Regions from separate parts of the Pectobacterium sp. PL64 genome, predicted to be linked through region 1. Evidence: predicted binding sites of a transcription regulator. Region 1 holds the regulator's gene; each other region holds the start of a gene.
What was found. The regulator PurR, encoded in region 1, represses purine synthesis genes. The targets are predictions, from matches to a motif close to CANGCAAACGTTTGCNTG.
Positions count from the first base shown of each region.

Region 1 (3,173 bases):
ACACCACGCGATCGAATTGCCGATCGAGATCGCGATAATCCTGTAATTCAATGGTGACGTTCAGATCCTGACAACGTCGCTGTGCCAGCACCTGCTGCTCTCTGGAAATGGTGATGCCGTAAACTGAAACGCCGTAGTGGCGTGCCGCGAACTCGGCAAGTCCGCCCCAGCCGCAGCCGATATCCAGCAGCGTCATCCCTGATGTTAGCTGGAGTTTTTCGCAGATCATGGCGAGTTTGTCTTCCTGCGCCTGTTCCAGCGTCTGTGCCTGTTTCCAATAGGCGCAGGAATATTGCATGTAGGGATCCAGCATCAGGGTAAAGAGGTCGTTACCTAAATCGTAATGCGCTTTACCGACAACCTGAGCGCGTCGACGGGATTGTAAATTCGTGACGCGGGAGAGCGCGATCCGCGTGAGATCGTGCAGGCGACGGGGTAACTTAGCCTCCAGCCCAGCCCGCAGGACGCGATGGGAAAACATGTCCAGCCGTTCACACTCCCACCATTCATCCATGTAGCTTTCTCCCAGCCCCAGCGATCCCTCACACAGGATACGCTTAAAGAAATTAGGGTTGGTCACGCGGATGTCAAAAGGGCGGGTGCCGTTGATGGTGATATCCGCGGTGGCCAGCATGTCCTGCACGATGTGGAACCAGGGCGCGGTATTAGGATCCCATTCTTCTGTATAAGGTAAACCCATCATGTCTCCTTAACTTTATGTAAAAGTATCGTAAAACACACCAGGACAACACTTATCGCAGCCGAGGTATCGGCTGTCACCAGAGAAAATGAAACACGGTATTAAATTTTTAACTGCTTCAGCCAGCATACAAGAGAATTGGCTGAAGCAGAGAAGGGAAGCAGCAGGAATAAGAAAATCGTCTGTACAGAATGGCTGCGGCTAGCGGCGATAGTCGAGGTAGGGGCCGTCTGCAACCGAGCGGCGTTCAATCAACGTTGGGTGCACTTCAATGACGTGCGCATCTTCCCGTTTACTGGTAATACGATCCAGCAGCATCGCGAAAGCGGACTGTCCCAGACGCTCTTTTGGCTGGTGGATGGTGGTCAGCGCAGGCGTAAAGAAACGCGCGTGGCGCACGTTGTCATAACCGATCACCGAAATGTCCTGCGGCACGCGCAGACCCAGCTCGTCAGCCGCACAGATAGCCCCCATTGCCATGATATCACCGCCGCAGAATACGGCCGTTGGACGCTGTTTCTGTGCGAGGATCTGATGCATGGCTTTATAGCCGGATTCCGGTTCGAAATCGCCCCGAACCACCCATTCGTCGCGTACGGTGATGTCGGCTTCCTTCAACGCTTTCAAAAAGCCGAGGTAGCGTCCGCTGCCGGTGTTGCGTTCTTGAGTGCCGGGGATGGCACCGATATCCCGATGGCCGCGTTCAATCAGGTAGCGACCTGCCATATAACCGCCTTCAAAGGCGTTATCGATAATCGTATCGGTAAAATCGCTGTGCATCTGTCCCCAGTCCATCACGACCATCGGAATGCTGCGATAATCTTCCAACATCGACAGCAGCTCTGGTGGGTATTCAGCGCACATCACCAACAGGCCGTCGACGCGTTTTTGCGCCAGCATGGAAAGATAGGCGCGCTGTTTACCGATGTCGTTATGTGAATTACACAGCACCAGCGTGTAGCCTTTGGCATAGCAGCTGTTTTCAACGGCTTCAATGATCTCGGCGAAATAGGGGGCTTCGCTGGATGTGGCCAGCAAACCGATAGATTTAGTGTGATTAACTTTGAGGCTGCGCGCGACGGCGCTGGGCGAATAGTGCAATTCTTTGATTGCCGCCCTGACGGCTGCCTTAGTCTCTTCGGCGACGAAACGTGTTTTATTGATCACGTGCGATACGGTTGTGGTGGAAACGCCAGCACGTTTTGCCACATCTTTAATCGTTGCCATCTAAAAATGACTCCTGAACTTACCTGTTACAGACGTAAGTATATTGTTAATCGTTTGCCTACGTTTAATGTTCTTCTTCTAAGCTAAAAAACAGGATTTCAGAAGGAGAATGCCGAATGTTATACCGAAGGGATCTGGGTTGACGTTTTTCGACTGATACGCAGCGCTTTCATAAACAGCGGATTGTGTCCGATTTATCATGAAAGTGAAAGGGCTAATTTATACTATTAGTGATGCATTCGTCCGAGATTTTTCGCTACAATTATGAAAGAATCGTAATAACCCTATTATTTGTGGCTTTAACTACCTAAACGGGTTCGGCTGTGAAGGGGGGGCTTTTCAGATGAAGCTTTCAGATAAAATTTGTTCGTTAATAAGGAGTAATTTATGGATACAGATCTGAAGATGTCTTTGCTGACAACGGTGGGCTCGTTGGCTGTGATCATCGCATTTAGTTTTATTGCGGTGCTGAACTAACCAAACGGTGCCTCTGGGCGGGTTAGGTATTCAGACACGTTGATGCTACATAAAACGTGTCTGAATCGCTTGTCTTCACATCGCTTTTTTTACTACGTACAACTTTTCTCTTAACGAATCGTCTGCGGCGTCACCACGCGACGTGCGCCAACATAGTGCTCCTGCCAATAATCTTCACTCAGCTTGCTGATACGAATATCTGAGCCTGTACGCGGCGACTGGATAAATTTCCCTTCACCCAGATAAACCCCGACGTGATCGGCTGCGCCACGATTATTGATGCGGAAGAAGACCAGATCGCCACTTTCCAGCTCGCTCTTTTTAATCGGAGCGGCGTCACGCAGGTGATACATTTCGTTTGCGGTGCGTGGAATTTGGATCTTAACGACATCTTTGTAGGCGTAATAGACCAGCCCGCTACAGTCGAATCCGGTAAAGGGAGAGGAGCCGCCCCAGTGGTAAGGTTTACCAATCTGGCTCATCAACTTATTCATTGCGGTCGTTTTGGCATGCTGATAGCGTTTTTTATGCGCTGCGCTTAGCGCCATTCCTTTTTCTGTCGGCGCTGGATTTTTATCCGCTTTTCCCTTGAGTGCAGTCTTCTTCAGCCCGGTTTTGACTCTGGCTTGTGCGGTTGTTTGTTTCTCTTCTTCAGGCTTCAGCTTTTTAAGATTTTTTTTCACTAGCGCGGGCGTGCTGCTTTGCGTCCGTGACGGCTTTTTTTCTGTCACTTTGCTCGCGGTGCGGGATTTGGTTTTATTGCTGACGG
Region 1 covers NZ_CP092070.1:2,338,817-2,341,989, reverse strand. Annotated here, with positions in the region: gene cfa (cyclopropane fatty acyl phospholipid synthase) at 1-700, opposite strand, end outside; gene purR (HTH-type transcriptional repressor PurR) at 902-1,927, opposite strand; gene HP572_RS10325 (YnhF family membrane protein) at 2,315-2,404, shown strand; gene HP572_RS10320 (C40 family peptidase) at 2,515-3,173, opposite strand, start outside.

Region 2 (3,173 bases), 1.3 Mb from region 1:
AATAAGCGAGAGAAGAGTGCGCTGGGACGTCGGTTGGGACGTACATTTAGAAATTAAACCAGCGCACCGTATATCGTCAGAAGCGCGACGACCACCACTAATGCCAGCGTCACCTTTTTCGCCAGCGTCACGGCGGCTTTCGGCGTCTCTACAGGCTCAACGTAGGATTCACGCGCGAGAGAAAATTGGGCCAGTTGAGTCAACACCCAATACTGTGAACTGCGGGAATCCCCCAACGAGGCGAACCACGCAGGCAGTGCTTTCTCTCCGTGCCCCAGCAATGCATAAGCGGCACCGACCAAGCGGGCGGGAATCCAATCAAGCCAATGCAGTAAACTATCGACGCCAGACTGCGCGCGCTCCAGCGGGGTGTGGTGGCGGGCAAGCCAGGTCTGTCTGGCGCGTAAAAATGCATACCCCGTCAGCGCAATCGGCCCGTAGGGTCCAGCAGCGATAAACCAGAACAGCGGCGCTAAATAAAACCGGAAATTTATCCACAGCAGCGCATTTTGCAGCTCTTTCAGTTGCTCTTCTTCTCCCGTGCCAACGGGCAGACCGTGAATCAGCGCCAGTTCAGCCGCCATTTCCCGGCGGGCATCCGCCTCGCCGCGCTGTGCCGCCTGCAAATAGCGCCGATAGTGCTGACGGATTTCACCCGCGCCAATGCACATCAGGCTGATGACAATCCACAGCAAAAGAGAAATCAGGCCGAACAGAATACCGCTCGTGAGCCACAGCAAGCCCGCCACGATGCCCATGCTACAGAGCGTCAGGAACAGCGTTTGCAATAAAGACGGAGACGGTACGTGCCGGAATACAACCTCAAGCCGATGATCGATCTGCCAGTGCTCGCCCTGTTTGAACAAGCGTTCCCATGCCAGCGTAAGCAACAGTGTAAACAGCGTCATTAATCCAGACTCCCTTTATTCTCTGTCCAGTTTTCTTGTAGCAAACGATGATAGCCGTCCCAGTCAAATGCCGGTCCGGGGTCGGTTTTACGGCCCGGCGCGATGTCGCTGTGTCCGGTAATGCGCGATAGCGTAATAGGATAGGCCCGCATTAATAGGCGTGTAATCGCCACCAGCGAGTGATACTGCTGCGCGGTAAAAGGCAGCGTATCCGTCCCTTCCAGCTCAATGCCAATAGAGAAATCATTACAGCGTTCCCGGCCTTCAAACACCGACACACCGGCATGCCAGGCGCGCTGATCGAAAGGCACATACTGGGTGATTTGCCCATCGCGGCGAATCAGGCAGTGTGCCGCGACGCGTAAATGGGAAATGTCGGCGAAATAAGGATGCGCAGTGGGATCCAACGTCGCCGTAAACAGTTGATCGATATACGGCCCGCCAAACTCGCCGGGCGGCAGACTGATATTGTGGATCACCAGTAGGGAAGGCACCTCATCATTCGGGCGACCATCATAATGCGGTGAAGGCGTGTGTGTAATGTCGGATAACCAGCCATTTTCCAAAAGCATCGGCGATAACCTCGCATCGTATCGTTTGCCGGCTGAATCAGGCGAAAAATCAATTTCCGGAATAAAAACAATGTCAGATATAAAAATAATGTCAGGTGTAAAAACAATTGTAGCCAAAAGGTGCTTGTCTCCAAGATACCATGTTTCGCGCCACGCTATCTATTCAACTGGATATCAATAGGTTTTACCGTTTGTTTTGTGATATTCCCGCCGCTTTCCTGCCCAAACGCAATCCCGATACCTTTTTTAGTAAGGTGAAATCCCTAACACCATTATGTGATTAAAATCACATTACAAATGTAATGGCATAACAAAAGGCAATCGTTTTCGTGCATTGCGTCTATTTTTACTTAAAATGCATGACAAAATTATCTTCTGATTTTTTTAGATATTACCAAAACTTATTTTGCGGTCTTACGTACGACGTAAATAACGTCTAACACTATGGTACTTAACATGAAAAAAACTTTCGCCGCAGGCGCGTTGCTCGCACTGTCATGCTCAATGCCTGCTCTTGCCGACAGCAATAAAGCCGAATACCTGTCCGACTGGTGGCACCAGAGCATTAACGTCGTCGGTAGCGCCCACACGCGTTTCGGGCCGCAACTGAACAGCACGACTTACCTGGAATACGAAGCATTTGCGCGTAAAGACTGGTTCGATTTCTACGGCTACGCCGATGCGCCTAAGTTTTTTGGTGGCGATCCCGACAGCCGTGGCATTTGGGACAAAGGCTCTCCGCTGTTTGTCGAGATCGAACCACGTTTCTCTATTGATAAGCTGACGGGCGCTGATCTGAGCTTTGGTCCGTTTAAAGAGTGGTACATCGCCAATAACGTTATTTACGATCAGGGTCGCAACAGCGGTTCACGCCAGAGCACCTGGTACATGGGCTTAGGTACTGATATTGATACCGGCACAGACCTGTCTCTGTCAGTGAACGGCTATGCCAAATACCAATGGCAAAACTACGGCGCCGCTAACGAAAACGAGTGGGACGGCTACCGTGTAAAAGTGAAATACTCTTACCCACTGGGCTCAATGCTGGGCGGCAACGTCTCGTATATCAGCTTCACCAATTTCGATTTTGGCTCAGAACTGCGTGATAAATCGAACTCAAGCCGCACCAACAATTCCATTGCCTCCAGCCATATTCTGGCGCTGGGCTACGACCACTGGCACTACTCTTTCGTCGCTCGTTACTTCCACAACGGCGGCCAATGGGCTGATGGCGCAGAACTTAATTTCGGCAAAGGCCCGTTTGAAGTGAAATCTACCGGCTGGGGCTACTACCTGGTCGTCGGTTACAACTTCTAAAATCGCCTCCTCTTTCCGGCGACCACGGATGTTCGCCGGAAGATTAATAACAGTAACCGACTGAATTGTAATAACTATTCATTCTGGATGTCCTGATGTAAACAAGGTAGCATAGACCTCCGAATCCCCCTTCGGAGTTTTGTCATGTCAACGCGTCGCTACAGTCAGGAACAACGCCAACAAGCCTTGCTCGCTCGTATTGCACAAGATATTCCCGCCAGCGTGCAACTGGCCTTGCGTGAAGATTTAGGTGGCATCGTCGATGCTAATCAAGACATTACCGCGCTTCTGCTCCCCGACAACGAGACCGTCAGCGCACGCATTATCACGCGTGAAGCGGGCATATTCTGTGGTACGCGCTGGCTTGAGGAAGTCT
Region 2 covers NZ_CP092070.1:3,650,999-3,654,171, forward strand. Annotated here, with positions in the region: gene HP572_RS16335 (family 43 glycosylhydrolase) at 1-5, shown strand, start outside; gene ampE (beta-lactamase regulator AmpE) at 54-908, opposite strand; gene ampD (1,6-anhydro-N-acetylmuramyl-L-alanine amidase AmpD) at 908-1,480, opposite strand; gene HP572_RS16350 (nucleoside-specific channel-forming protein Tsx) at 1,937-2,797, shown strand; gene nadC (carboxylating nicotinate-nucleotide diphosphorylase) at 2,942-3,173, shown strand, end outside.
Region 2: a site for PurR is predicted at 1,795-1,812, ahead of HP572_RS16350 (nucleoside-specific channel-forming protein Tsx). Genes of this name have one in related genera too.

Region 3 (3,173 bases), 780 kb from region 1:
TCAGACTGACCCGATGCCATAGAAGAGGCTGCACCGCCGCCCAGTCCGATATTCATGGACGGTCCGCCCAGTACAATCAGTTTGGCACCGACGATAATTTCGCCTTTTTTGACGTGATCGGCACGGATGTTACCAATGCCGCCCGCCAGCATGATCGGTTTATGGTAGCCACGCAGTTCGGTGCCATTGTGGCTATCAACACGCTCTTCATAAGTACGGAAATAGCCCGTCAGTGCAGGACGGCCGAATTCGTTGTTGAATGCCGCGCCGCCCAATGGGCCTTCGATCATGATATCCAGCGCGCTGACAATACGCTCTGGCTTGCCGAATTCTTCTTCCCACGGCTGAACAAAGCCAGGAATGCGCAAGTTCGATACAGAGAAGCCCACCAGACCCGCTTTCGGCTTGGAGCCACGGCCTGTCGCGCCTTCGTCACGGATTTCACCACCGGATCCCGTTGCCGCGCCCGGCCACGGTGAAATGGCGGTTGGGTGGTTATGCGTTTCAACCTTCATCAGGATATGGGCGTCTTCCTGATGGTAAGTATATTGCCCGTTGGGATCGGTGTAGAAACGGCCGACGGCGGAACCTTCCATGACGGCGGCGTTATCTTTATAGGCAGAGAGAACGTGATCGGGGGTGTGTTCAAAGGTGTTTTTGATCATTTTGAACAGTGACTTCGGCTGAGTAACGCCGTCGATCACCCAATCCGCGTTGAAAATCTTGTGGCGGCAGTGCTCAGAGTTCGCCTGGGCGAACATATACAGTTCGATATCGTTAGGATTGCGGCCCAGTTTGGTGAAGGCTTCCATCAGATAGTCAATTTCATCTTCTGCCAATGCCAGTCCCAGACGGACGTTCGCCTCTTCCAGTGCCTGACGGCCTTGCAGCAGAATTTCGACACGCTTGAAAGGTGCAGGTTGGTGGTGAGAGAACAGCGCTTCGGCCTGTTTCAGGTCGCTAAATACGCTTTCCATCATGCGGTCATGCAGCAGTGCCCCCAGTTGCTGCCACTGTTCATCGCTCAGCGTAGGCGCATGAATATAGAATGCCAGACCACGCTCCAGACGCAGTACTTTGCTTAACCCACAGTTATGGGCGATATCCGTTGCTTTGGAAGACCACGGCGAAATCGTGCCGGGACGCGGCGTGACCAGTAACAGATGGCCTTGAGGCTCGTGCTCCGCGAGAGAAGGACCATACTTCAGCAAACGTGTCAGTTTGGCCTGTTCATCGTTGTTCAACGGGGCGCTGACATCGGCGAAATGTACGTATTCAGCATAGATATCACTGACCGGCAAAACGTGCTCTTTGCAGCGGACCAGCAATTTATTAATACGAAAAGCCGATAAAGCAGGTGAACCACGCAGTATTTCCATAATCTAAAGTTCTCTCGTCTTCGATGCACTGGCTGCGATACAGCCATGGGGCACAACAGGGGGGAAACGCGCATATTATAGAGAATCCTTCCCTCGGACGAAACCGTTTGCGTGGCGATAATTTCACTTCACGCCCGACGAATGATTAATTGGTGACCAAATCAATAAAAGTTGCACACTGGCGCTTTGTTAAGCAAAATGCCCCCACTCTGGGAAATGACGTATAAAAAAACTGCCGTTACAGACAGCCTGGCCACACGGCCGCCGAGAGATAACTATTTGAAGCCGTTAAAATTAAATTATTTTTTCATCGGGATTATCACGTTACTGCTGGCGTTAGCGCTATGGCCTAGTATTCCCTGGCGCAGTAGTCAGGATGTACAGCTCAGGCAGATCCTCTCACGCGGTGAGTTGCGTATCAGCACGGTCAACTCACCGCTGACTTATGCAATGAGCAACGGATCCCCGACAGGTCTGGACTATGAACTGGCAAAACGGTTCGCCGATTACCTCGGCGTCAAGCTGGTGGTCTCGTCACGCAAGAATCTTGACGAGCTGTTCGACGATCTGGACGGCGACGATGCCGACCTACTGGCTGCCGGGCTGATCTACAACCATGAGCGTCTGGAACGTTTCCGCGCCGGCCCAACCTACTATTCCATTTCACAACAGATGGTGTACCGCCTCGGTTCACCCCGCCCAAAAACGCTGGATAAACTGCAAGGCCGCCTTGTCGTGACGTCGGGCTCCGCCCACGCCGCGACCCTGCGCGATCTAAAAGCAGAGAAATACCCGCAGCTAAGCTGGGAATCGGCTTCCGATCAGAGCACGCAGGAATTACTGAAGCAGGTTGCCGACGGCAAACTGGACTATACGCTGGGTGATTCGGTCACCATCGGCCTGATGCAGCGAATTCATCCGCAGCTTGCCGTCGCTTTCGATCTCAGCGACGAAGAGCCGGTTACCTGGTATATGCGCCGTTCACACGATGACAGCCTGTCCGCCGCGCTGCTGGATTTCTTCAGCCAGATTGTCGAAGACGGCACGCTCGCGCGTCTGGAGGAGAAGTATCTCGGTCACGTTGGCGAATTTGACTATGTCGATACCACCACGTTCCTGAGCGCGATTGATGAAACGCTGCCGGATCTGCGCCCATTATTTGAAAAATACGCCACCGATATCGACTGGAAACTGCTGGCCGCCATCTCCTATCAGGAGTCACACTGGAACCCGCTGGCGACTTCTCCTACCGGCGTGCGCGGGCTGATGATGCTCACGCGCAACACGGCAGAAAGCCTGAACGTCACCGATCGGGTCGACCCTGAGCAAAGTATTCGCGGCGGTGCGCAATATATGTCGCACATGATGCAGAAAATGCCGGACACCATTCCGGAAGATGAAAAAATCTGGTTTGCGCTGGCGTCTTACAACATGGGATACGCTCATCTGCTTGATGCGCGTAAATTGACCGAAAAACAGAAGGGTAACCCCGACAGCTGGGTCGATGTGAAGATGCGCCTGCCGATGCTGAGCCAGAAGCGCTATTACACTCAAACCACCTACGGCTACGCGCGCGGACACGAAGCCTATAACTACGTGGAAAACATTCGGCGTTATATGGTGAGTCTGGAAGGCTATCTGATAGAAAAAGAAGCCAAATTGCAGCAGCAAACCCAGATCGCACAAGGCTATCCGGCCGTGCCTCTCAGCAAGGTACCGGAATAAAGAACCGGAGTAGATCCGTATGAAAGAACAAACGCCCCGCTACTCCTGCGCGGCGTTTTTCTCGCTTTT
Region 3 covers NZ_CP092070.1:3,119,193-3,122,365, forward strand. Annotated here, with positions in the region: gene purL (phosphoribosylformylglycinamidine synthase) at 1-1,379, opposite strand, end outside; gene mltF (membrane-bound lytic murein transglycosylase MltF) at 1,596-3,104, shown strand; gene tadA (tRNA adenosine(34) deaminase TadA) at 3,144-3,173, opposite strand, start outside.
Region 3: a site for PurR is predicted at 1,476-1,493, ahead of purL (phosphoribosylformylglycinamidine synthase). Genes of this name have one in related genera too.

Region 4 (3,173 bases), 2.1 Mb from region 1:
TCGAGTTCAGGGGGATAGTACGCAGGTCGAGTTACAAGAATCGCTCACGCCAGTTTACCCTTCCACAGAGGGCGTTCGTCAGGCCACGCTCCGTAAACTGACCGATCAGGCGCTGGCGTTGCTCGATGCCAACCACATCGATGAGTTGCTGCCTGAATCTCTAAGCCGATCGCTCATTAGCCTGCCGGACGCACTACGCACCTTACATCGTCCCCCGCCGGATATGCAGCTCAGCGAGCTTGAGCACGGGAAACACCCGGCACAGCAGCGGCTGATTATGGAAGAACTGCTGGCGCATAACCTGAGTATGCTCGCCGTGCGGGCGGGGGAACAACGGCATAAAGCCTCGCCGCTACAGGCGCAAGATGGTTTGAAGCAACAGTTGCTCGCGGCCCTGCCGTTCAACCCCACGCAGGCGCAAGAACGTGTCGTAGCCGAAATTGAAGCGGATATGGCGAAAGATTTCCCGATGATGCGTCTGGTGCAGGGCGATGTCGGTTCAGGAAAAACGCTGGTCGCCGCACTGGCAGCATTACGCGCCATTGCCAACGGCAAGCAGGTCGCGCTGATGGCGCCAACAGAGCTATTGGCCGAACAGCACGCCCATAATTTCCGTCAGTGGTTTGAACCGCTAGGGCTTGAAGTGGGCTGGCTGGCTGGTAAACAAAAAGGGAAAGCACGTCAGGCGCAGCAGGATGCCATCGCCAGCGGTCAGGTTTCCATGGTTGTCGGGACGCACGCTATTTTCCAGCAGCAGGTAAAATTCAACGGGCTGGCATTGGTCATCATTGACGAACAGCACCGCTTTGGCGTGCATCAACGCCTTGCGCTGTGGGAAAAAGGCGAAGAACAGGGCTTTCATGCCCATCAATTAATCATGACCGCGACACCGATCCCCCGCACGCTGGCGATGACGGCCTATGCCGATCTGGATACGTCCGTCATTGATGAACTACCGCCGGGCAGAACCCCCGTCACTACCGTCGCCATACCGGATTCACGCCGCAGCGACATTATCGAGCGCGTGAATAATGCCTGTCAGCAGGAAGGGCGGCAGGCCTATTGGGTGTGTACGCTGATCGAAGAATCCGACCTGCTGGAAGCGCAGGCAGCAGAAGCCACCAGCGAAGAGCTGAAGGCGGCCCTGCCAAATCTCAAGGTTGGATTGGTTCACGGCCGCATGAAAGCGCAGGAAAAGCAGGCGGTGATGCAGGCCTTCAAACAGGGCGAGCTGCAACTGCTGGTGGCGACGACCGTCATCGAGGTAGGTGTGGATGTACCGAATGCCAGCCTAATGATCATTGAAAACCCGGAGCGTCTGGGTCTGGCACAGCTGCACCAGTTGCGTGGTCGCGTCGGACGCGGCGCGGTGGCATCTCACTGCGTGCTGCTCTACAAAACGCCAATGAGCAAGACGGCACAAAAACGGCTCCAGGTTCTACGCGATAGCAACGATGGCTTTGTTATCGCGCAACGCGATCTGGAAATTCGCGGACCGGGCGAATTACTCGGTACGCGCCAAACGGGCAATGCCGAGTTTAAAGTCGCAGACCTCCTGCGCGATCAGGATCTGATTCCACAGGTGCAGCGCGTTGCTCGCCACTTGCACGAACACTATCCCGAGCATGCCATCGCGCTAATCGAACGCTGGCTACCAGAACGTGCACGGTACACCAACGCCTGATCACGGCTATGTATTCTGCATTTCTCCTAAAAGTATCCCGTTAAATAATAAGGCCTTGCCTGTCAGACAAAATTCATATCGAAAAGATGAGTTAGCAAACGTTTGCTTTCAGCAAAGAGATCATTAAAATGCGCTCTTTGTCGTTTCAGGAACGCCAACTTACATCATGACAACCACCACGGAAACGTCCCAAACAGAAGCCGCTGCCGCACCTCAGCGCAGTGAACTCATCTATCATCTTGAAGACCGGCCGCCGCTGCCGCAAACGCTGTTCGCCGCCAGTCAGCACCTGCTTGCCATGTTTGTTGCGGTGATTACCCCCGCGCTACTGATCTGTCAGGCATTAGGTTTACCCGCGGAAGATACGCAGCGCATCATCAGCATGTCGCTTTTCGCTTCCGGTCTGGCCTCTATTCTACAAATTAAAACCTGGGGTCCTGTCGGTTCTGGTCTGCTGTCTATTCAGGGCACCAGCTTTAATTTCGTGACGCCGCTGATTATGGGTGGACTGGCGCTGAAAAACGGCGGAGCAGATGTTCCCACGATGATGGCAGCACTGTTCGGTACGCTGATGGTCGCTTCCTTCACCGAAATCATTCTTTCACGCTTCCTGCATTTAACCCGCCGCATCATTACCCCGCTGGTTTCCGGCATTGTGGTGATGATCATTGGGCTGTCGCTGATTCAAGTCGGCCTGACCTCCATTGGCGGCGGCTATGCCGCAATGGGTAATAACACCTTCGGCGCCCCCAAGAACTTACTATTAGCGGGTGTGGTGTTGCTGGTTATTATTCTACTTAACCGCCAGCGTAACCCTTACCTGCGCGTCGCGTCGCTGGTGATTGCCATGGCGGTGGGTTATCTGGGTGCCTGGTTGATGGGAATGCTGCCGGAAAATGCGCCTGCTCAAAACGACACGGTCATTATGGTGCCCGCGCCGCTGCATTACGGTCTAGGCTTTGACTGGAACCTGTTGATTCCGCTGATGCTAGTCTTCATGGTGACCTCGTTAGAAACCATCGGTGACATCACCGCGACCTCCGACGTTTCAGAGCAGCCGGTCAGAGGCCCGCTGTACATGAAACGCTTAAAAGGCGGTGTGTTGGCAAACGGCTTGAATTCTTGCCTTTCTGCCGTGTTCAATACCTTCCCTAACTCTTGCTTCGGCCAGAATAACGGCGTCATCCAGCTTACCGGTGTTGCCAGCCGCTATGTGGGCTTCGTGGTTTCACTGATGCTGATCGCACTGGGTCTGTTCCCTGCCGTTAGCGGATTTGTGCAGCATATTCCAGAGCCAGTTCTGGGCGGTGCCACTATCGTAATGTTTGGTACGATCGCCGCTTCTGGTGTGCGTATTGTGTCCCGTGAGCCGCTGAATCGTCGTGCGATCATGATTATTGCGCTGTCGCTGGCTGTTGGCCTTGGCGTATCGCAGCAGCCGCTGATTCTGCAGTTCGCACCGGATTGGATTAAAACATTGCTGTCTTCC
Region 4 covers NZ_CP092070.1:4,419,697-4,422,869, forward strand. Annotated here, with positions in the region: gene recG (ATP-dependent DNA helicase RecG) at 1-1,684, shown strand, start outside; gene HP572_RS19885 (NCS2 family protein) at 1,851-3,173, shown strand, end outside.
Region 4: a site for PurR is predicted at 1,776-1,793, ahead of HP572_RS19885 (NCS2 family protein). Genes of this name have one in related genera too.